4 regions of the Streptomyces sp. NPDC003327 genome follow, and region 2 is predicted to be linked to each of the others. Evidence: riboswitches for the same ligand, from Rfam matches in the RefSeq annotation. Region 2 holds a riboswitch; each other region holds the start of a gene.
What was found. A riboswitch is a leader RNA that binds a small molecule or an ion and turns the genes downstream of it on or off. The one in region 2 is predicted to bind cobalamin.
Positions count from the first base shown of each region.

Region 1: it holds a riboswitch for cobalamin, as region 2 does, so the genes downstream of both, ACWDVG_RS21980 (energy-coupling factor ABC transporter permease) here and ACWDVG_RS07425 (ribonucleoside-diphosphate reductase subunit alpha) in region 2, are expected to answer to the same signal.
Region 3: it holds a riboswitch for cobalamin, as region 2 does, so the genes downstream of both, ACWDVG_RS01725 (cobalamin biosynthesis protein) here and ACWDVG_RS07425 (ribonucleoside-diphosphate reductase subunit alpha) in region 2, are expected to answer to the same signal.
Region 4: it holds a riboswitch for cobalamin, as region 2 does, so the genes downstream of both, ACWDVG_RS28660 (ABC transporter substrate-binding protein) here and ACWDVG_RS07425 (ribonucleoside-diphosphate reductase subunit alpha) in region 2, are expected to answer to the same signal.

Region 1 is NZ_JBSFSA010000031.1:8,986-14,591, reverse strand. Features, by position in the region: gene ACWDVG_RS22000 (FAD-dependent oxidoreductase) at 1-308, opposite strand, end outside; gene ACWDVG_RS21995 (ATP-binding cassette domain-containing protein) at 505-1,347, opposite strand; gene cbiQ (cobalt ECF transporter T component CbiQ) at 1,344-2,093, opposite strand; gene ACWDVG_RS21985 (energy-coupling factor ABC transporter substrate-binding protein) at 2,098-2,562, opposite strand; gene ACWDVG_RS21980 (energy-coupling factor ABC transporter permease) at 2,562-3,257, opposite strand; cobalamin riboswitch at 3,287-3,494, opposite strand; gene ACWDVG_RS21975 (PTS-dependent dihydroxyacetone kinase phosphotransferase subunit DhaM) at 3,602-4,012, opposite strand; gene dhaL (dihydroxyacetone kinase subunit DhaL) at 4,009-4,674, opposite strand; gene dhaK (dihydroxyacetone kinase subunit DhaK) at 4,806-5,606, opposite strand, start outside.
Region 2 is NZ_JBSFSA010000006.1:16,372-21,977, forward strand. Features, by position in the region: gene ACWDVG_RS07425 (ribonucleoside-diphosphate reductase subunit alpha) at 48-2,426, opposite strand; cobalamin riboswitch at 2,565-2,693, opposite strand; gene mctP (monocarboxylate uptake permease MctP) at 2,758-4,383, opposite strand; gene ACWDVG_RS07435 (DUF3311 domain-containing protein) at 4,380-4,658, opposite strand; gene ACWDVG_RS07440 (GntR family transcriptional regulator) at 4,823-5,587, opposite strand.
Region 3 is NZ_JBSFSA010000002.1:9,344-14,949, reverse strand. Features, by position in the region: gene ACWDVG_RS01730 (cobyric acid synthase) at 1-963, opposite strand, end outside; gene ACWDVG_RS01725 (cobalamin biosynthesis protein) at 960-1,934, opposite strand; cobalamin riboswitch at 1,968-2,112, opposite strand; gene ACWDVG_RS01720 (hypothetical protein) at 2,240-2,461, opposite strand; gene ACWDVG_RS01715 (anion permease) at 2,474-3,742, opposite strand; gene ACWDVG_RS01710 (alpha/beta hydrolase) at 4,134-5,261, shown strand; gene ACWDVG_RS01705 (hypothetical protein) at 5,339-5,606, shown strand, end outside.
Region 4 is NZ_JBSFSA010000056.1:18,986-24,591, forward strand. Features, by position in the region: gene ACWDVG_RS28650 (ABC transporter ATP-binding protein) at 1-476, opposite strand, end outside; gene ACWDVG_RS28655 (FecCD family ABC transporter permease) at 554-1,660, opposite strand; gene ACWDVG_RS28660 (ABC transporter substrate-binding protein) at 1,657-2,673, opposite strand; cobalamin riboswitch at 2,852-2,976, opposite strand; gene ACWDVG_RS28665 (SRPBCC family protein) at 3,129-3,662, opposite strand; gene ACWDVG_RS28670 (STAS domain-containing protein) at 3,858-4,241, opposite strand; gene ACWDVG_RS28675 (helix-turn-helix transcriptional regulator) at 4,374-4,682, shown strand; gene ACWDVG_RS28680 (ABC transporter family substrate-binding protein) at 4,813-5,606, shown strand, end outside.

The sequences.
Region 1 (5,606 bases), on a different contig from region 2:
ATCCGGCCGCCCTCGGCGTGCACGGCGTCGGTGATCACCCGGTGCTCGGCGACCTCCTCCGCTGTGGTCAGCTTGGCGCCGCCGTCCCAGGGCCGGCCGGCCTCGTTGGGCGCGATGCCGCCGGTGACGATGAGTCCGACGCCGCCGCGGGCGCGCTCCGCGTAGAAGGCGGCCATGCGCGCGAAGCCGTGCTCGGCCTCTTCGAGGCCGACGTGCATCGAGCCCATGATCACCCGGTTGGGGAGCGTGGTGAAGCCGAGGTCCAGCGGGCTCAGCAGATGCGGGTACGGGGTCGGGGTCGAGGTCATCGGGGCGCCTCCTCGCGCAGGGGTCGTCGCACCCTGTTGTAGGCGACGCGCCCCCGGTTCTGCAACTAGTTGCAGAAGGATCGGGGTGTGATGGTTACTACTCGGTAGAAGCGCCTCGGCGTCTTGACCGCACCCCGCCCCCTCGGCTGTCCCCGCCCCGACGGCTCACCGCCCCGCCCGCCGGCTGACCGCGGACTCACCCCACCCGGTCGAGCAGCCCGTCCAGCTCCTCCGGCGTCCGCGGCCCCGGCGCCCCCTCCGGCAGCAGCCCCCGCCCGCGCAACAGCCGGGCCACCGACACGGCCCACGGACGCCGCAGCCGCGCCGCGTCGAGCAGCGCGTCGTCGGCCAGCAGCTCCGCGACGGGACCCGTCCGCAGCCCCGCGGGGGAGAGCACCGCCGCCTCGTCCGCCCAGCGCAGTGCCAGGTCCACGTCATGGGTCGCCATCAGCACCGTCGTCCCCGCCGCCCGCAGCCGCTCCAGGGCGTCGAGCAGCCGCTCCTGCCCGTGCGGGTCGAGCCCGGCCGTCGGCTCGTCCATGATCAGCACCCGCGGCCGCATGGCCACCGCCCCCGCGATCGCCGCCCGCTTCCGCTGCCCGTACGACAGCAGGTGCGTCGGCCGGTCCGCGAGCGCCGTGATGTCCAGCGCCTCCAGCGCCTCCGCCACCCGGAGCCGTACCTCCTCCTCCGGCAGGCCCAGGTTCATCGGCCCGAAGGACACGTCCTGCGCCACCGAGGCCGCGAACAGCTGGTCGTCCGGATCCTGCACCACCAGCTGGACGGTGGTCCGCAGCCGCGTGAGGCCCTTCCGGTCGTACGCCACCTCCGCCCCGTCCAGGAGCAGCGCCCCGCTCCCGCACCGCAGCCCCCCGCTCAGCAGCCGCAGCAGCGTCGTCTTGCCGCTGCCGTTGCGGCCCAGCAGCGCCACCGCGCGCCCCCGCGTCACCGCGAAGTCCACGCCGGAGAGGACCGGGGGCCCGTCCTCGTACGCGAAGCCCGCCTTCACCAGCTCCACCACGGGGGTCGACGTCGTCACGGCAGGAACCTTTCCAGTACGAGGGTGAGGGCGACCAGCCCGCAGAGGAGCCCGGCGGTCGCCCCGAGGAACGGGCGCGACACGGCGGCCGGCGGGACGAGGACCCGCAGCGTCCCGTCGTATCCGCGCCCGGCGAGCCCCGTCTGCATCCGCTGGGCCCGGTCGAAGGCGCGGACGAAGGCCGTCGCGCCGAGTCCGGCCAGCGAGCGCCAGGCCGCCGCCCGGGTGGTGTGCCCGAGCCGCGCGGCCTGCGCCTGCCGGATCTTCGTCAGCGCGTCGAGGAGCAGGAAGATGATCCGGTACATCACCAGCGCCACGTCCACCACCGGCGCCGGCACCCCCGCCCGTACGAGCCGGGGCAGCACGTCGGAGACCGGCGTCGTGAACGCGAAGAGCAGCACGCCGAGCGAGGCCGACGCGGTCCGCAGCAGCAGCTCGCCCGCGTGCACCGGCCCGTCGGCGGCGAGGGCCACGAGCCCCCGGTCGCCGCCGACCTCGAAGAGCAGCGGCACCGCGCCCGTCACGCAGAACCCGAGCGGGATGCGGAAGGCCCGCCACAGCCCCCGGCCCGGCACGCCCGCCGGACCGAGGAGCACGGCCAGCGTGACCGCGGCGACGAGCACCGCGCCCGGCCAGGGCGGAAGACAGACGGCGCACAGGGTCAGCCCGAAGCCGAGCAGCGCCTTCTCGGCGGGATGGCGGCGGCGCCAGCGACTGCGGTGCGCCGCCGCGTCGATCGGCAGCACGGCGCTAGTCGCCGCGCCGCGCGAGGGACCCGTTCGGGCGGGGCCCGTCGGCGCGGGACCCGTCCGCGAGGGCCGCAGCGGTGCCGGGCGCGGGCTCCTCCGCCTTCTCCGCGTCCTGCGTGCCCTGCGCCTGCTCCGACCTCTCCCCCCGCTCCGCCTTCTCCGCCGCGCGCGCCTCGCCCTGCCTCCGGCCGCGCCGCAGCCCGAAGTAGTACGCGAGGACACCGGCGCCCAGTGCCGCCTGGAGCGAGAACAGCGCCGACTCGATCTCGCCGGACGGCGGCTCGTACAGCGGGCTGAACCAGGGCTCGTAGTCGGGCTGGAGCTCCGTGATCGCGGACTCCGCCTCCCCGTCCGCGCCCGCGAAGGGCTCCTCCTTGTGGTCGCCGAGGCCGAGGGCCAGCGGCAGGACCGCCAGCGCCGCCACGACGAGCAGCAGCAGACTGTTGATCTTCGCGTTCCGGCTCATCACGCCGTCGCCCCCTCGCGCTGCGCGGCGGCCGGCCGGGAGAGCACGCCCAGCCGGATCAGGTCACCCTTGCTGGACTGCGTGAGCAGCCGCATCACGAGCACCGTGAGCAGGCCCTCGCTCACGGCCAGCGGAATCTGCGTGAGCGCGAAGATGCCGCCGAACTTGGCGAGCGCGCCGAGGACGCCGCTGCCCGGGTCCGGGAACGCGAGCGCCAGCTGCACACTGGTCACGCAGTACGTCGAGAGGTCGGCGACGAACGCGCCGAAGAACACGCTCACCATCAGCGGCGCGCCGGTCCGGCGCAGCAGGGCGTACGTCCCGTACCCCGCCCAGGGCCCGACGATCGCCATCGAGAAGGCGTTGGCGCCCAGCGTCGTCAGACCGCCGTGGGCCAGCAGCAGCGCCTGGAAGAGGAGCGTGATCGTACCGAGTACCGCCATGATCGGCGGCCGGAACAGGATCGCGCCCAGCCCCGTCCCCGTCGGATGGGAACAACTTCCCGTCACCGAGGGCAGCTTGAGCGCGGACAGGACGAAGGTGAAGGCGCCGGAGGCGCCGAGCAGCAGGGTGGACTCGGGGTTCGAGCGGACTTCACGGGTCAGCGCGCGGACCCCGTGGACGACGAACGGCGCGGCCGCGACGCTCCAGGCGGCGGCGTGCACAGGGGGCAGATACCCCTCGGCTATATGCATGGTTGGGAGACCCTCTCCAGCACCTCGTGGATGGACAACGCACCTTGGCCGGTCTCCTGGCTGACGGTCATGCCGCCCGACTCCGCCTTCCCACCCCGCAGCGGTCTCCCGCGGCGGAGCAGTGGCTTCCCCTGAGGGACGGAGCCGGACCTCCCGATCACAGTGGCGAGGGCCGCACCGGTACTGCACCGGTTTCCCGAACACCAAGGCGGCATGACCCTAGTGCGTTGACCAGGTGCATCACAACACGGTCGCCACTCCGTGCGTTCCGTCACTCACGCGGCGCGGTCGCCCGGGGCGGCCCGACGGTGTCGCCGCAGCACGCCCCGGCCGCCGACGGGGGCTCATGCCTTCCGGTACGCGTACGCCTCCGAAGCCGCGGCCGCCACCGCGTCGAGGTCACCGCCCGCGCTCGCCGTCACCAGCGCGGCGACGGCTCCTTCCACGAACGGCGCGTCGACGAGCCGGGCGCCCTCGGGCAGCTCGTCGCCCTCCGCGAGCAGCGCCTTGACGGTCAGCACCGCACTGCCCAGATCGACCAGGAGCGCCACCCCTGCGCCCTCGTCTGCGGCCCTCACCGCCTCCGCGATCAGCTCCGCGCTCGTCCCCAGGCCCCCGTCCGGGAGCCCGCCCGCGGGCATGACCCGGGCCGTCTCCCCGCCACCCGCGAGCCCGCGGGCCAGCACCGCCACCGAAGCGGCGACCGCGGCGCTGTGCGAGACCAGGACGATGCCGACCCGCGGCGCGGCGCTCACGCCGAGCCCTCCGCGCCCGCCACGCCGCCGTCCGCCGCCTCGGCTGATACGGCCTCGGCCCGCGCGGCCTCCTCCAGGGCGGCCAGGAGCAGCGCCGAGGAGGCCGCCCCCGGATCCTGGTGCCCCACCGAACGCTCGCCGAGATAACTCGCCCTGCCCTTGCGGGCCCGCAGCGGTACGGTCCCCACGGCGCCCTCCGCGGCCGCCGCCCGCCCCGCGGCGAAGGACTCCCGCAGCCCCGCCACCCCCGGCACGAGCGCGTCCAGCATCGTCTTGTCACCGACCCGCGCACCGCCCAGTTGCGAAACGGCGGACACCCCGGCGTCCAGCGCCGCGGCGAGCTGCTCCCGCGTGACCCGGGCGTCCTCGCCCAGCGTCTTCCCGGCGCGGCGCAGCAGCGTCCCGTACAGCGGTCCCGACGCCCCGCCCACCGTGGAGATCAACTGCCTCCCGGCGGCCACGAGCACCGCCCCCGGGGTGCCCGGCGGTTCCTTCGCCAGGATCTCGGTCAGGGCCGCGAAGCCGCGCCGAAGATTGGCACCGTGGTCGGCGTCGCCGATCGCCGAGTCCAGCTCCGTGAGCCGGTCCGCCTCGCGGTCGACGCCGGCCGCCGCCGTGGTCAGCCAGCGCACCAGGAACTCCGCGCCGTAGGTCTCCGTCATCCGCTCGCCCTCTCCCGTCCGACTGCACTGCTCACCGACACCGACACCGACACCGACACCGACACCGACATCGGCACCGACATCGGCACCGACTCGGGCACCGTCGCCACCTGCGCCCCCTCGCGCCGCGGTCACCGACCCCAGCGCAGCGCGGGCGTCTCCACGGGCGCGTCCCAGAGCCGCAGCAGCTCCTCGTCCGCCTCGCACAGGGTGACCGAGCAGCCCGCCCTGTCCAGGGAGGTCACGTAGTTGCCGACGAGTGTGCGCGCGACCGGCACCCCGCGCTCGCCCAGCACCCGCGTCACCTCCGCCGTGAACCCGTACAGTTCGAGCAGCGGGGTGCCGCCCATCCCGTTCACCAGCGCGAGGACCGGCCCGGACGGCCGCAGGTCGTCGAGGACGGCGTCCACGGCGACGTCCGCGATCTCGCCCGAGGTCATCATCGGCCGCCGCTCGCGCCCCGGCTCGCCGTGGATGCCGATCCCCAACTCCAGTTCCCCGGGCGGCAGGTCGAAGGTCGGAGAGCCCTTCGCGGGCGTGGTGCAGGCGCTCAGCGCGACACCGAAGGAGCGGGACCGCTCGTTGACCCGGCGGGCGATCGCCTCGACGCGCTCCAGCGGCGCGCCCTCCTCGGCGGCGGCTCCGGCGATCTTCTCCACGAAGAGCGTCGCCCCGGTGCCACGCCGCCCCGCCGTGGAGAGGCTGTCCACCACGGCCACGTCGTCGTCGACGAGGACCCGGGCGACCTGGATGCCCTCGTCCTCCGCGAGCTCCGCCGCCATCTCGAAGTTCAGCACGTCACCGGTGTAGTTCTTGACGACGAACAGCACCCCGGCGCCGCTGTCGACCGCGGCCGCGGCCCGCACCATCTGGTCCGGTACGGGCGAGGTGAACACCTCGCCGGGACAGGCCGCCGCCAGCATCCCGGGCCC
Region 2 (5,606 bases):
CAGGGTCAGTTCGAACCCCGGGTCGAGGAGGTTCTTGGTCTCGGTGCTCACTGGCAGGCCTCGCAGGACTCGGGGTTCTCAAGGGAGCAGGCGACGGCGTCGGGGTCGGCGGCCTGCTGGGCGGGGACGGGCACGGGGACCGTGGCGGCGCGGGCCGCGCGGGCGATCCGGGTCGCCGGGCGCGAGCGCAGGTAGTACGTCGTCTTCAGGCCCTGCTTCCAGGCGTACGCGTACATCGACGACAGCTTGCCGATCGTCGGCGTCTCCAGGAACAGGTTCAGGGACTGCGACTGGTCGAGGAACGGGGTGCGCGCCGCCGCCATGTCGATCAGGCCGCGCTGCGGGATCTCCCACGCCGTCCGGTACAGCTCCCGCACCTCGGCCGGGACCCAGGTGAAGTCCGCCACCGAGCCGTTGGAGTCGCGCAGCGCCTCCCGGGTCTGCGCGTCCCAGACGCCGAGCCGCTTCAGCTCGTCCACCAGGTACGAGTTGACCTGGAGGAACTCGCCGGAGAGCGTCTCGCGCTTGAACAGGTTGGAGACCTGCGGCTCGATGCACTCGTACACGCCCGCGATCGAGGCGATCGTCGCCGTCGGGGCGATGGCGAGCAGCAGGCTGTTGCGCATGCCGACGGCGGCGATCCGCTCGCGCAGCGCGGCCCAGCGCTCGGGCCAGTTCAGCTCGACGTCGTAGTGGTCGGGGTGCAGCACGCCCCGGGCGGTGCGCGTCTTCTCCCAGGCGGGCAGCGGCCCGTTGCGCTCGGCGAGGTCGGCGGAGGCCTCGTACGCGGCGAGCATGATCCGCTCGGCGATCCGGGTCGACAGGGCGCGCGCCTCGGCCGAGTCGAACGGCAGCCTCAGCCGGAAGAAGACGTCCTGGAGGCCCATCGCGCCCAGACCGACCGGCCGCCAGCGGGCGTTGGAGCGGCCGGCCTGCTCGGTCGGGTAGAAGTTGATGTCGACGACCCGGTCGAGGAAGGTGACGGCGGTCCGGACGGTCTCGTCGAGCCGCTGCCAGTCGATGTCGCCGGTGGCGGTGTCGACGAAGGCACCGAGGTTGACCGAGCCCAGGTTGCACACGGCGGTCTCGCCGTCGTCCGTGACCTCCAGGATCTCCGTGCAGAGGTTGGAGGAGTGGACGGTGTGACCGGGCTCCGCCGTCTGGTTGGCCGTGCGGTTCGAGGCGTCCTTGAAGGTCATCCAGCCGTTGCCGGTCTGGGCCAGGGTCCGCATCATCCGGCCGTACAGGTCCCGGGCCGGCATCGTCCGGCGGGCCAGGCCAGCGGCCTCGGCGGCGCGGTAGGCGGCGTCGAACTCCTCGCCCCACAGGTCGACGAGCTCGGGCACGTCGGCGGGGGAGAACAGCGACCACTCGGCGTCGGCGTTGACCCGGCGCATGAACTCGTCCGGGACCCAGTGCGCCAGGTTGAGGTTGTGGGTGCGCCGCTGGTCCTCGCCCGTGTTGTCGCGCAGCTCCAGGAACTCCTCGATGTCCGCGTGCCAGGTCTCCAGGTAGACGGCGGCCGCGCCCTTGCGGCGGCCGCCCTGGTTCACGGCGGCGACGGAGGCGTCGAGCGTCTTCAGGAACGGCACGATGCCGTTGGAGTGGCCGTTGGTGCCGCGGATCAGCGAACCGCGCGAGCGGATCCGGGAGTAGGACAGGCCGATGCCGCCCGCGTGCTTCGACAGGCGCGCCACCTGGTGGTAGCGGTCGTAGATCGAGTCCAGCTCGTCCAGCGGGGAGTCGAGCAGGTAGCAGGAGGACATCTGCGGGTGGCGGGTGCCCGAGTTGAAGAGCGTGGGGGAGGAGGGCAGGTAGTCGAGCCGGCTCATCAGGCCGTACAGCGCCGTCACCTCCTCCAGGGCCCGCGCGCTGTCGTCCTCCGAGAGACCGGCGGCGACGCGCAGCATGAAGTGCTGCGGGGTCTCGATCACCTTCCGGGTGATCGGGTGGCGCAGCAGGTAGCGCGAGTAGAGGGTGCGCAGTCCGAAGTAGCCGAAGCGGTCGTCGGCGGCCGGGTCGATCGTGGCGTCGAGCCGCTCGGCGTGCCGGACGACGAAGTCGGCGGTGCGGTCGGCGATCAGGCCCTCGCGGTGGCCGACGGCGACGGAGGCGGAGAAGGAGACGGCGCCCTGACCTGCCGCCTCCTCGGCGATGGTGAGGGTGAGGAGCCGGGCGGCGAGCCGGGAGTAGGCGGGGTCCTCGGCGATCAGGCCCGCGGCGGCCTCGGTGGCCAGCTCGCGCAGCTCCGCCGCGTCCGAGGCGGAACTGCGGCCGCGCAGGGCGGCGGCGGCGACCTTGCCGGGGTCGGTGTCGGGGAGATCGGCGGTGAGGTCGGTCAGGGTCCGCAGCAGCGCGGTCCCGGGGCCGTCGCTCTCGATCGCGGTGGCCTCGGCTGCTGCCGGATCGGCGGGCGCGATGGTCACGTGGGGGGCTCTCCCTCGCTCGGCTCGGGGCCGCTGCGGGAGGGAGGCGGGCAGGCGGGCGGGCCGTGGTGCACGGCGGTGCCCGCGTCCACCGGCCCACTCCGCGAGGCCCGGACGTCTGTGGCACCCGGAACGGACGGACCGGGTGCGCCGTCGGCAGGTCCTCGGACTCACTGCGTACGAAAGCGTACGAAGCACACCGTTGCGGGACAGTTCCGGATTCGCGCCGGATTCCCCTGCGTCGACAGCGAGGACGAGCATACATGTGGGGGGCGCCGATCTCGGCACCCCCCACATGTTGTGTCCACGCCCGGCCCGCGGCGCGGCGCGGTCAGTGCGTGTCGGCGCCGATCTTCGGCAGCTCGGTGCTGACCCCGGCGTCACCGGCGTCCGCCGTGTAGTCGGCGGGGGAGGTCTCGTCGACGCCCTCGGGGGCCTTGACGGCCTTGAGGACGAAGGTCAGGACGACCGTGACGAGGACGTTGAGCACGAAGGCGGTGAGACCGATGTAGCCGATCTCGCCGATGCCCGGGATCTCGGCCGAGGAGCCGCCGAAGTGCTTCTGGGTCGGGCTGGCCACGCCGTACGCGGCGGCCGTTCCGTAGATCATGCCGACGGCCCAGCCGGCGAGCAGCGCCCAGCGGTGGAACCAGCGGGTGAAGAGACCGCCGACGAGGGCCGGGAAGGTCTGCAGGATCCAGATGCCGCCGAGCAGCTGGAAGTTGATGGCGACCGTCTTGTCCATGGTGAGGACGAAGGCGAGGGCGCCGACCTTCACCAGGAGCGAGACCAGCTTGGAGACCTTGGTCTCCTGGGCCGGGGTGGCGTCCTTCCTGATGAAGTCCTTGTAGATGTTGCGGGTGAAGAGGTTGGCCGCGGCGATCGACATGATCGCGGCCGGGACGAGGGCGCCGATGCCGATGGCGGCGAAGGCGACGCCCGCGAACCAGTCCGGGAACATGGTCTCGAACAGCTGCGGGATGGCGAGCTGGCCATTCTTCACCTGGATGCCCGCGGCGATGGCCATGAACCCGAGGATCGCGAGGAGCCCGAGCATCAGCGAGTACAGCGGCAGGATCGTGGTGTTGCGGCGGATCACCTCGCGGCTCCTGGAGGACAGGGTGGCCGTGATGGAGTGCGGGTACATGAAGAGCGCGAGCGCGGAGCCGAGCGCCAGCGTCGCGTACGTCCACTGGCTCGCCTCGCCGGGCACCATCGCGCCGCGCGGCTTGCCGGTGGCCTCGTTGGTCTGGGCGAACGCCTCGCCCGCCCGGGAGAAGATCTCGTCGAAGCCGCCGAGCTTGATCGGGATGTAGATGATCGCCACCGCGATGACGATGTAGATCAGCGTGTCCTTGACGAAGGCGATGAGCGCGGGGGCGCGCAGGCCGGAGGAGTACGTGTAGGCCGCGAGGACGCCGAAGGCGATCAGCAGCGGCAGGTCCTTGATGAACCAGTGGGTGTTCTCGCCGCCGCCGACGCCCATCACGTCCAGGACGGCCTGGATGCCGACGAGCTGGAGCGCGATGTAGGGCATGGTGGCGAGGATGCCGGTGAGGGCGACCGCCAGCGACAGGCCCTTGGAGCCGAAGCGGCCCCGGACGAAGTCGGAGGTGGTGACGTACCCGTGCTTGTGCGAGACCGACCACAGGCGCGGCAGGAAGGTGAAGATCAGCGGGTAGACGAGGATCGTGTACGGCACGGCGAAGAAGCCGGCCGCGCCCGCCGCGTAGACGGCCGCCGGGACGGCGACGAAGGTGTACGCGGTGTAGAGGTCGCCGCCGAGCAGGAACCAGGTCACCCAGGTGCCGAACGAACGGCCGCCGAGGCCCCATTCGTCGAGGCTGTGCTCGTTCTCGGCCTTGCGCCAGCGCGAGGCGAGGAAGCCCATGACCGTGACGGCCAGGAAGAAGAAGATGAAGACGGCGAGTGCGACGCCGTTCACGCCGTCCTTCATCGGGCGTCACCGCCCTTGCGGGCGCGCTGGTCGAGCTGCCACAGCTTGTACGCGACCATCGTCAGCGCGGTGGAGATGACGACCCAGAGCATCTGGTACCAGTAGAAGAAGGGAATGCCCGCGAAAAGCGGTTCGACCTTCGCGTAGGAACTCACCCAGAGCATCGCGACGAACGGGGCGAAGAGGCAGAGCGCGATCACGAACCGTATCGGGGTGATCGTGGGCTGCTTTCCTCCTGTCGCTTCTCGTGGCGATTCTTGTGCCGATTCAGACATGGCGGATCCGTCCCCTCGGTGATCACCTCGTAATGCGGAGGAAATCTAGGGGACGGTTCCGCTCTATGGAACCCCCGTCCGGATATCGGACGGCGCGTGTGGTCTTTTGTCGGTGAATGGCGGAGCGGGGTCGGGGCGTTGGATCGACCTGGCCGTCGGGGTGCTCAGCCGTTGGGCCGCTGCAGGCGCGCCACGAACTTGTACCGGTCGCCGCGGTAGACGGACCGCACCCATTCGACCGGCTCGCCCTGGGCGTCCAGCGAGTGACGGGAGAGCATGAGCATCGGCAGGCCCACGTCCGTACCGAGCAGCCCGGCCTCGCGCGGGGTGGCGAGGGAGGTCTCGATGGTCTCCTCGGCCTCCGCGAGGTGGACGTCGTACACCTCGGCGAGCGCCGTGTAGAGGGAGGTGTACTTCACCAGCGAACGGCGCAGCGCGGGGAAGCGCTTGGCCGACAGGTGGGTGGTCTCGATCGCCATCGGCTCGCCGCTGGCGAGGCGCAGCCGCTCGATCCGCAGGACGCGTCCGCCGGTGGTGATGTCGAGCAGTCCCGCGAGGGTGTCGTCGGCGGTGACGTAGCCGATGTCGAGGAGCTGCGAGGTCGGCTCCAGCCCCTGGGCCCGCATGTCCTCGGTGTACGAGGTGAGTTGGAGGGCCTGCGAGACCTTGGGCTTCGCCACGAAGGTGCCCTTGCCCTGGATCCGCTCCAGTCGGCCCTCGACGACCAGCTCCTGGAGCGCCTGGCGCACGGTGGTGCGCGAGGTGTCGAACTCGGCGGCGAGGGTCCGCTCCGGGGGCACCGGGGTGCCGGGCGGCAGGGTCTCCGTCATGTCGAGGAGGTGGCGCTTCAGCCGGTAGTACTTGGGCACGCGCGCGGTGCGGGTGACCGCCCCGCCCTCTGTCTCGCTACCGCCCGCGTCCGTGGCCATGGCCTGCCTTCCCGACTCC
Region 3 (5,606 bases), on a different contig from region 2:
CTCCCGCAGCCAGGCCAGCGCCTTCACCGTCCCGCGGGTGCCGGGGACGACGACGAGGTCCGCGTCGACGAGTTCCTCGGCCCGGTCCACGAACCGGACGACGACGCCCGGCTCGGCGGCCAGCGCGTCCACGTCGGTGAAGTTCGACATCAGCGGTACGGCGCAGACGGCGACCCGCAGCACGTCCTCGCCGACCGGCGGCGCGACGACCGACTCGCGGACGGCGCCGCGCAGGGAGACCCGCAGGCCGTCCTCCTCGTCGATGCCGAGGCCGTGCGCGTACGGCAGCACGCCGAGCGTCCGGCGCCCGGTCAGCCCGTGCAGCATGTCGAGGCCCGGTTCGAGGAGGGTCACGTCACCGCGGAACTTGTTGACGAGGTAGCCCGCCACCAGCGACTGGTCCTCGGGGCCGAGGAGCGCCGTCGTGCCGAAGAACTGGGCGAAGACCCCGCCCCGGTCGATGTCCCCGACGACGACCACGGGCAGCCGCGCGGCCCGCGCGATCCCCATGTTCACGATGTCGGTGCGCCGCAGGTTGATCTCGGCCGGGCTGCCGGCGCCCTCGCAGATGACGGCGTCGTGCGTGGCCCGCAGCTCCTCCAGGCAGGCCAGGACCGGCTCAAACAGCTCCTGCTGCCGCCCGCCGTGGTAGCCGCGGGCGCTCAGCTCGCCGACCGGCTTGCCCATCAGGACGACCTGGCTCGACCGGTCGCTGCCCGGCTTCAGCAGGACCGGGTTCATCAGCGCGGTCGGTTCCACCCGCGCGGCCTGCGCCTGCATGGCCTGGGCGCGGCCGATCTCGGCGCCCTCGCGAGTGACGAAGGAGTTGAGGGACATGTTCTGTCCCTTGAACGGCGCCACCTTCAGGCCCTTGCGGACCAGCCAGCGGCAGATCCCGGCCGTCACGACGCTCTTGCCCGCGTCCGACGTGGTGCCGGCGACGAGCAGCCCCCCACCCCTCACTTGGTCCTCCGCTTCAGTGCGTCCGCGATCAGCCGGCCGCCCACGCAGGCGGCCAGGGTCAGTCCGGTGACCCGGCGGGAGAGCCGGACCGCCCGTTCGATGTCGGCGACCTCGACGGGCCGCCCCTCCCCGTTGAGGACGGGCCGGTGCTCGACCCGGCCGCCGTACGAGAGGGTCCCCCCGAGCCGTACGCCGAGCGCCCCCGCGAAGGAGGCCTCGACGGGTCCCGCGTTGGGGCTGGGGTGCCGGGCCGCGTCGGCCCGCCAGGCCCGCACGGCCCCGCGCGGGTTCCCCCCGGCCGCCGCGGCGAGCACGGCGGTCAGCCGGGCGCCGGGCCAGCCGGCCACGTCGTCGAGGCGGGCGGAGGCCCAGCCGAAGCGGCGGTGGCGGGGCGACCTGTGCCCGACCATGGCGTCGAGGGTGTTGACGGCCCGGAAGCCGACGAGCCCCGGCACGCCCGCGACGGCCCCCCAGAAGAGGGCGCCGACGACGGCGTCGGAGGTGTTCTCGGCGACCGATTCGACGACGGCCCGGGCCATCGCGGGGCCGTCGAGGGAGTGCGGGTCGCGCCCGCACAGGTGGGGCAGCCGTTCCCGGGCCACCTCCAGGTCGCCGGCGGCGAGCGCCCCGCCGACGGCGCGGGCCTCCCGGCCCAGGGTCGTACCGCCGACGACGGCCCACACGGAGGCGGCGGTCAGGGCGGTGGAGGCGAGGCGGCTGCTCCGTACGGCGCGGGCGGCGAGGGCGCCCGCGGCGACGGTCGTACCGGCGCAGACGGCGGTGTGGAGGGCGCCCCGGCCCCGGTGGTCGCGCCAGATGGCCTGTTCGACGGCGCCGGCGGCGCGGCCGAAGGCGGCGACGGGGTGGCCGCGGCGGGGGTCGCCGAGGAGCAGGTCGACGGCGAGGCCGGCGGCCGCTCCGTACGCGAAGACACCGGTGGCTCTCGAAACGCTGCGGCTGCGGCCGGGCATGCGCTTGTCCTCACTCAGGGTCCGCGCCCTGGATCGACGTGACCGGCGGCGAGAGTTCCTGGCTCCCGGACCCCTGGCGGGGGCCGGTCACAGTGGCGGGACCGCGCCGGAATCGCACCGGACTTCCTCTTCCTTGCCGCCGTAATGGCCCCGGCAGTCCACCACGCGCCGAGAACAACCGTCAACTCACCTTGACCTGCGGGGGGTCACTGTGCGGAGCGCCACAGACACGGCGACGGGGCGGCCCGCACCCTGAGGTGCGGACCGCCCCGCCGGTCACGTGCGGACTGTCGGCCCGGGGGCCGTCAGGCGACGATCAGGTAGATGCCGTAGGCCACGGCCGCCGCGCACAGGGTGAAGCAGGCGTAGGCGCCGGTGCGGGCCAGGGCGGCGGAGCCGCCCTGGGCGGCGGCCTCCTCCTGCTTGCCGAGGCCGATGATGCCGAGGGTGAAGAGGCCCACGAGGGCGACGGTCGCCACGAGGCTGACTCCGAAGACGGAGCCGAGAGCTGCCCAGTCGATCTTCATGTCGTTCGTTCCTTACACCGCTGCGGCGGGGGCCGGGGGAGCGGCCGGGTCCGTGGGAGCCGGCGCCGGGATGGTGGTCTTGAGGTCCTCGTCCGCGACGGCGGCGACGGTGCCGGCCGGCGGCGGGGTGACGGCCGCGATGGCGGTGGTCACGACGCCCGCGGGCTCGTCGTCGCCGGACTCGACGTCGTTGACGTTGGTGTGGTCGACCACCTGGCGGCGGGAGATCAGCCAGATGGCCACGCAGGAGGCGACGAGGAAGGCCGCGACCGTGTAGACGCCCCAGTCGCCCTGGCGGGCGACGAACTCGGCGCCCGCGCCGACGAGGCCGGCGGCCGGCAGGGTCAGGCCCCACGCGACGAACATGCGGGTGGCGGTCGACCAGCGGACGACTCCGCCCTTGCGGCCGAGGCCCGCGCCCATGACGCCGCCGGAGCAGACGTGCGTGGTCGAGAGGGAGTAGCCCAGGTGCGAGGAGGCCAGGATGACCGTGGCGGCGCTGGTCTGCGCGGCGAAGCCCTGCTGCGGCTGGAGGTCGGTGAGGCCCTTGCCCATGGTGCGGATGATGCGCCAGCCGCCGAGGTAGGTGCCGAGCGCGATCGCCAGGCCGGCGGAGACGATGACCCACAGGGGCGGGTTCGAGCCGGGGGCGATGGCGCCGCCTGCGACCAGGGCGAGGGTGATGATGCCCATGGTCTTCTGGGCGTCGTTGGTGCCGTGGGCGAGCGAGACGAGACCGGCGGAGGCGATCTGGCCGGCCCGGTAGCCCTTCTCCGACGTCTTGGCGTTCACGTTCCGGTCGAGGCGGTACGTGAGGCGGGAGGCGAGCATCGCGGCCGCGCCGGCGACGATCGGGGCGGCGACCGCCGGGATGAGGACCTTGGTGACGACGACACCGCCGTTGACGCCGCTGACGCCGATCGAGGCCACGGTCGCGCCGATGAGGCCGCCCATCAGGGCGTGGGAGGAGCTGGACGGCAGTCCGACCAGCCAGGTCACGAGGTTCCAGAGGATGGCGCCGACGAGTGCGGCGAGGATGACTTCTGGCTGGATGCCCTCTTCGTTGACGAGTCCCTTGGAGATCGTCTTGGCGACCTCCACGGAGAGGAAGGCGCCGACGAGGTTCAGCACGGCGGACATGGCCACCGCCGTCTTCGGCTTGAGCGCACCGGTCGAGATGGTCGTGGCCATCGCGTTGGCGGTGTCGTGGAAACCGTTCGTGAAATCGAACACGAGAGCTGTCACGACCACAATGGCGAGCAGCAGCGTGATGTGTTCCATTTACCCAGGCAATCGTTTGACGTCAGTGGCTCGTCGAACGTAAGCAACCTGGGTGAACGGAAGGTGAACTGGGCCGGGCGGCATGGTGTCCCGAACCGGTGTCAAGACATTCCGCTTCGCGCTTCGGCGGGCCGGTTGTCCACCATGCGAACACCCCCAACCCCGGGTAATCCCGGCGATCCCCGGGCACATGCCGCCCCCGCGGGGTTACCGTCCGCCCGCCCGGTCCGCTCCCTGGACGGACCAGCCGTCCGGGGGACCCCGCGAGGAGACCCTTGTCACTCCCCGGAGTGGCCGCCCCGCAGCGGACGGTCCGGGGCGGACGGCCCTCCTCCGATCCGATCGGCCCCGTCCGGTGGCAGCCCGCCCCCGCCCTGCCGACACTGGGAGCGTGCGCCCGGCTACAGCGACGGCAGCGGCCGTCACCACCCTGCTCGGTGTCGGCGCGGCCGCGGTCGCGGCCGGCCGGTACGCCAGCGACGTCGCCCTCAGGGCCTCGTCCGGCCGCCCCTTCCCGGGAGAACCACGGCTCACCGTGCACGCCACGGGCCCCGAACGGATCACCCTCACCCGCAGCCTCGCCTCCCTGCGCCCCGGTACGTACGGGATGGAGGCGCCCGGCCTGCACGCCGTCCTCGGCCCCGTCCTCGACCGGGTCCCGCACACCGCCGACACCGTCGTCCGCCGCCTGGAACGCGTCGAGCTCGGCGCCCCCGGCCCCGGCGCCCGCGTCCGGCTCACCCCCCAGCTCCACCTCGGCACCCCCACCACCGCCCTCGGCCTCCCGCACGAGGACCTGGAGATTCCCGGCGAGCTGGGCCCCCTGCCCGCCTGGCTGGTCTCCGGGCCCCGCCCCACCTGGGTGATCGCCCTGCACGGCCTCGGCGCCACCCGCGAGCACGCGCTCAACCTCGGCCTCTTCTACGCCCGCCGCCGCGTCCCGGTCCTCGTCCCGGCCTACCGCGGCGACGAGGGCGCCCCGCCGAGCCCCGACGGCCTCGCCCAGCTCGGCGACTCCGAGTGGCGCGACGTCGACGCCGCCATCCGCTACGCCGTCCGGCGCGGCGCCGCCCACGTCGTCCTGCACGGCTGGGGGACCGGCGCCGCCATGGCCCTGCGCGCCGCCGCCGAGTCGGGCGTACGGGACCGGATCCGCGGCCTCGTCCTCGACTCCCCGGTCCTCGACTGGGAGGCCACCCTCCGCAACCTCGCCGCGGCCCGCCGCGTCCCCGCCCCCCTCGTACCGCTCGCCGTCCGCGCCGCCCGGGGCAGGACGGGCCCCCACGGCGACCGGCTCGAAGCCGCCTGCGCGCCGGACGCCCTGCGCGTCCCCGTCCTCCTGTTCCACGGCCCCGAGGACACCCTCGCCCCCTGGGAACCCAGCGTGGAGCTCGCCGCCCGCCGGCCCGGCCTCGTCACCCTCCGGACCGTGCGGAACGCGCCGCACACCGCGATGTGGAACGCCGACCCGGTGCGCTACGAAGAGGCCCTGCGCCGCTTCCTCACGCCCTTCCTGTGAGGCCCCGCCGGGGCCCGCCCCGACGGCACTGCGGATTCCGATTGGGCTTTCGGGCCGTCAGCGGGAAGACTGCCCCCGTGACGTCTCGAAAGCCCGATGAACCATTGGCGCGCAACTCCAGACTCCGACTCGTCCGCCCGCGGGCGCTCGCCACGGCCAGACGGGCCGTGACGACCCGGCGGACCCGGCCCGCGCCGCGCCCGCCCGAGGGCACGCCGCCCCGCGCGGAACTCGCCCGCCAGGCGCGGCTCGTCCTCGCCGACGCCGTGCGCATCGCCCGCTGGGCGGCCACGTCGCCGGACGCCGAACTCGCGCCCCGCACCGGTCCCGAGGCCCTCCCCGCCC
Region 4 (5,606 bases), on a different contig from region 2:
GCGAGGGCGCGGGCGATCTGGACGCGCTGGCGTTCGCCGCCGGAGAGCGTGCGCCAGTTCCGGTGGGCCCGGTCGGTCAGTCCGGTGCGCGCGAGGGCGGAGCGGACGGCGGCCGCGTCGGCCGCGGAGGGCCCCGACCAGGCGCGGCGGTGGGGGACGCGGCCGAGCCGGACGATGTCGGCGACGGTGAGGTCGACCTGCGTGTCGGCGTGCTGCTCGACGGTGGCGAGCCGCTGGGCGACCGCGCGGCGCGGGATCGTACGCATCGGGTCGCCGTCGAGGGTCACGACGCCGGTGTCCGGGGCGGAGACCCCGGCCAGGAGGCGCAGCAGCGTGGACTTGCCCGAGCCGTTGGGGCCGAGGAGACCGGTGACGGTGCCCGGCCGGGGGGCGAGGCTCACGCCGTCGAGGACGAGGGCGCCCCCCGCCGTACGGGAGACGCGCTCGGCGCGCAGCCCGACCCCCGGTCCGGCCACGGGCCCGTGCGAGGGTCCGGCCACGGGGCCTTCCGGCGGCGCCCCGGGTGCCGTGCCGTGGGGTGCGGGGGTCGCGGTCACGGGGTGCTCCCGGTGCCCCCGGCGCTGCGGGTGCGGTAGAGGACGAGGACGAACGCCGGTACGCCGACGAGGGAGGTCACCACGCCCACCGGGACCTCCTGGGGGTCGAGGACCGTACGCGCGAGGGTGTCCGCCCAGACGAGGAAGACGGCTCCGGCGAGGGCGGTCACGGGCAGCAGCCGGGTGTGGCCGGGGCCGACGAGGGCGCGGACGGCGTGCGGCAGGACGAGCCCAACGAAGCCGATGGCTCCCGCGGAGGAGACCAGGGCGGCGGTGAGCAGGGCGGTGACGGAGAGCAGGACGAGGCGGGTCCTGGCCACGGAGACGCCGAGCGCGGCCGCCGCCTCCTCGCCGAAGGCGAAGGCGTCCAGGGTCCTCGCGCAGCCGCCGCAGACCAGCACGGCCGCGGCCAGCACCGCCCCGCACACGGCCACGTCGGTCCAGTCGGCCCCGGCGAGCGAACCGAGCAGCCAGAAGAGCACCCCCCGGGTGGTCTCCGCGTCGGCGGCCGTCATCACGACGAAGGAGGTGAGGGCGGAGAACAGCTGCATGGCCGCGACGCCGGCGAGGACGACCCGGTCCGCCGACCCGCCGAGGGTGTGGCTGAGCAGCAGGACGAGGGCGAAGGAGCAGACCGCCCCGGCGAAGGCGCCTCCGGTGACCGAGACGACTCCCCCGCCGACGCCGAGGACGACGACGGCGACCGCGCCGGTCGAGGCCCCGGAGGAGACGCCGAGGACGAACGGGTCGGCGAGCGGGTTGCGCAGCAGGGACTGCAGCACCACCCCGCAGACGGCAAGCCCCGCGCCGCACACGGCCGCGAGGAGGGTGCGGGGCAGGCGGAGGTTCCAGACGATGCCGTCCCGGATCGGGGAGAGGCCGGAGACGTCCCCGCCCAGGTGGGCGGCGACCGTGGACCAGACGTCGCCGACCCGGATGTCCGCGGGGCCGAAGGTGATCGCCCCCGCGACGGAGGCGCAGAGGAGCACGACCCCGCCGAGGACGCCGAGCCCGAGGCCGACCCCGCGCGGGCCGGGGCCGGGGCGGCGATCGGGCTCGGGGCCAGGGCCAGGGCCGGAGTCGGGGCCGAGCGTGGTGGTCACGCGCCGAGCCCGTACGAGCGCAGCGCGGCCGCCACCTTCTCGATGCCCTCGACGGTGCGGAGGGTCGGGTTGAGGGCCTGGCCGCTGAGGAGCACGTACCGCTTGTTCCGTACCGCCGTCATGTTCCGGGTGACGGGGTGGGACTCCAGGAACGCGATCTTCTTCGCGGCGCTCTCGCCCGACTGCGCCCTGCGCGTGAGGTCGCCGATGACGAGGACGTCCGGGTCCCGGTCCGCGACGGTCTCCCAGTTGATCCGGGGCCACTCCTCGCGGGTGTCGTCGAAGACGTTCCTGATGCCGAGGGCCCCCGTGACGATGCCCGGCGCACCGCAGCAGCCGGCCATGTAGGGCGCCTCGGCGTCGGAGAACCAGTACAGGACGGACGCGTTGCCGAAGTCGGCGCCCGCCGTGGCCTTCGCGACGCGGGCCCTGAGCTGGGCGACGAGCCGCTCACCGCGCTCCGGGACGCCGAACACCCGGGCCAGGTCGCGGATTTCGCCGTACACCGTCTCCATGGTGAGCGGGCGGGTGCGGACGCCGTCGCCGTCGCCGCTGTTGTCCTTGCCGACGCAGTCGGTGGGCGAGAGGTAGGTGGGGACGCCGAGTTTCTCGAACTGCTCGCGGGGCGCCACCCCGCCCTTGCCGAGGGTGTAGAGGAAGGAGGCGGTGGCGAAGTCGGGCTCGGTGTCGAGGACCTTCTCGAAGGACGGGTAGCGGTCGGCGAGCCGGGGAACTCCGGCGTTCGCCTTTTCCAGGCCCTTCAGGACGGGGTCGGTCCAGGTGGCCGTGCCGACCATGCGGTCCGCGAGGCCGAGCGAGAGCAGGATCTCCGCCGACCCCTGGTCGAGGGCGACGGCCCGCTGCGGCGCACGGTCGATCCGCACGCGCTGCCCGCAGTTGTCGAGGGTGACGGGGTATCCGGAGGCCGCGGGCCCCTCGGCCCGGTGGTCCGGTGCCGGTGAGGCTCCCCCTCCCCCGCATCCGGTGGCGAGCAGGACTCCGGTGAGGAGCAGCGCCGCGGTCCGGGCCCGGCCACGGCGGCCACGAGCACGGGCAGGGGGAAGGAAGGGGGCACGGGTCGTGCGGGAGGGGTGTGCGAGCGGCACGGAGCGTCCTCTGCGTCCACGGCTCATACGCGGAGCCTGTCGTACGGTGCTCCCCGGACGACGAGACGACGCCGGGGCCGCCAGCAGGTCTTCGGACTCGGGGTCGTCCGGACGAAGCGCCTTCCCGGGTCCGTCGTGCCCCCAGTGGCCGATGCTCCGCCCGTCACCCTCACCGCTGCGCGTCAGTTCCGGATTCCCACCGGATTCCCTGACCCGTGTGCGGACCGCGGCTCTCGCAGCGGTCCGTACAGAGGTACGACTGGCCCGGGCAAGTTACCACAGGGCCATGCCCCTTCCGCCGGTCGGCCCGGGCGCCGCGGAGCAGCGCGGCGAGGGACGAGGGGGTGTCTCAGGCGGGTGTTTCAGGCGGGTGTCTCCGCCAGCTGCCTGATGCCGTCGAGCGTGGCCTCCATTCCGGCGCGCAGTTCCTTGACCCGGTAGGCGACGATCTCGTCCCGCCGCTCGGGGGCGCGTTCGATCGCCAGCGTGAGGCCGCTGCGGCCCGGTCCGACGCGGACCGTGTGGCTCAGGAGCACTCCGTCGCCGTCCTCCCGCAGGTCGAAGCGCCAGGAGGCGAGGGCCCGCGCGGGGTCGGTGTTCGGTTCGCCGAAGCGGCCGTCGGCGTCCACGACCGCCCAGGCGAAGGTCCGCGGTTCGTCCAGCTCCACGACCCGGGAGACGGTGCGCCACTCGCCGACCAGGGAGTGCCGGTTGAAACCCTCGAAGCAGGCGCCGACGGCGGGCTCCCGCGCGCTGTCGAGCCAGGCGACCCGCTGGAGTTCGGGGCTCAGCCGGGCGGGCAGCCCGATGTCGGTCACGAGTTCCCAGAGCCGCTGCCACCCTGCCCGTACGAGCGTCTCGCACCGCACTTCCGGCGCGCCGGTGATGTCGTCCATGCCGTCCCCTCCGTCGGTGGCACCGCCCCGCACGGCGCGGCGTCCGGTTCGGCACGCTAGTCGGCCGGGGCGCCCCAACGCGCCTGCGCACGCTTTGAGATGGATCACAGCGTGGGCCTTTTGCGCGTGGGCCGTTTGCGCGTGGGCCGTCGGGAGTGGAGGAGCGACCCCGCTCTCGTCGCGACGCGCGAGGGCTTAAGCGGGGAGGGGAGGGGGGTAGCCGAAGAGGCTGCCCGTACCGGTGATGTCCAGGAGACGGGCGACCCGGCCGCCGGCCGCGACGATCGTGACGGGCCGGTGCTCGGCGAGGGCCTCGTGGCGGACGCGGAGCAGGACGTTGAGGCCGGTGGAGTCGCAGAAGGTGACCTCGGACATGTCGAGTGCGAGCCCGGCGCCGTCCTCGCACTCGGCGAGGGCGTGCACGAGGGCCGTGTCCAGGTCGGCGGCCCGGTCGAGGTCGATGTCCCCGGAGAGGCGGACGACGGTCGTCCCGGGCGTACTGAGGACGTGGATGCCTGTCGGGCAGGGGTCCGGGACCTGCGGTGGCGTGGGCGCCTGCGGGTTCGGGAGCACTGTCACGACTCCTCCTCGACGGGCGGTGCTGGGCATGGGGGACACCCCGATCCGGGTCTCCCCGGAGGGGCATATGCGTCAGTATTTACCTGAAAAACACTTCGCATAGGGCGCCGAAAACCCGGGAACACCGCCTTCATGGGAATCGGTGGAGACGGTCAGGGGTGGACGTTCCTCACGAACCATGCCCGGGTCCTGCTGGCGATCGCCCGCGACCCGGACATACGCCTGCGCGAGGTCGCGGCGCAGTGCGGCATCACCGAGCGCACGGTGCAGGCCATCGTGGCCGATCTCGTACGGGCCGGTTACGTCTCGCGCAGCCGCGCGGCCGACGGTCGGCGCAATCGGTACCGGATCCATCCGGACGCCCCCTTCCGCCACCCGGCCGAGGCCGGCCACGAGATCGCCGGACTCCTCGACCTCTTCACCGGCCGGGACCGCGTGTAGCGACCCACCGGGACCGCGCGTGACGACCGCCCGGGACCGCATGTGGCGGAATTTTGATGAAAACGATTTCCACTGTCGATACAGTGGGCCCGCTCGGCCGGTGGGGCCGGGCGGGAGGGGGTACTCAGCCATGCCCGGAACGCGGATCCCACCGCGGAGAACACCGCAGATCGCCCCGCGGGGTTCCCGGCGGAGACGACGCACGGCCGCCGCCGCGGCGGCGGCCTGCTTACTGGTCCTGCTGCCCAGCGCCTGCACCTCGTCCGGCGGTTCGGACCGCGCGGCGCCGCCCGCCGCGGCGCGCGGCGCGCAGGACGTCAACGCGCACCCGGTGTCGGAGCTGCGGGACGGCGGCGAACTGCGCGTGCCGGTGGACGCGTTGCCGACCAACTACAACCCCGTCCAGGTCAACGGCGCGCGCGTGGTCACCTGGCAGCTGGCCGAGGCGATCCTGCCACGCACCTTCGATGACGGCGCCGACGGCCAACCGGTCCTCTCCCGCGCCTACTTCGCCTCCGCCGCGGTGACCTCGACCTCCCCGCAGGTCATCACGTACACGATCACCGAGGGCGCGGTCTGGAGCAACGGGCGTCCGCTGTCCTGGGAGGACCTGCGAGGACAGTGGCAGGCGCTCAGCGGGCGGAACACCGCCTTCGAGGCCTACAACAACGTGGGCTACGCGGACATCTCCTCGGTGGAGCGCGGGCGTTCGGACCGCGAGGCGGTCGTGACCCTGCGCCGGCCGTTCGCGGAGTGGCAGGGGCTGTTCACTCCCCTGCTGCCCAAGGAGGCCACCGCGTCGCCGGAGGCCTTCAACACCGGCTGGCTGGAGTCGCCCGTGATCACCGCGGGGCCCTTCGCCGTCGAACGCATCGACCGCACCGGCAAGACCATCACGCTCCGTCGCAACCCCGCCTGGTGGGC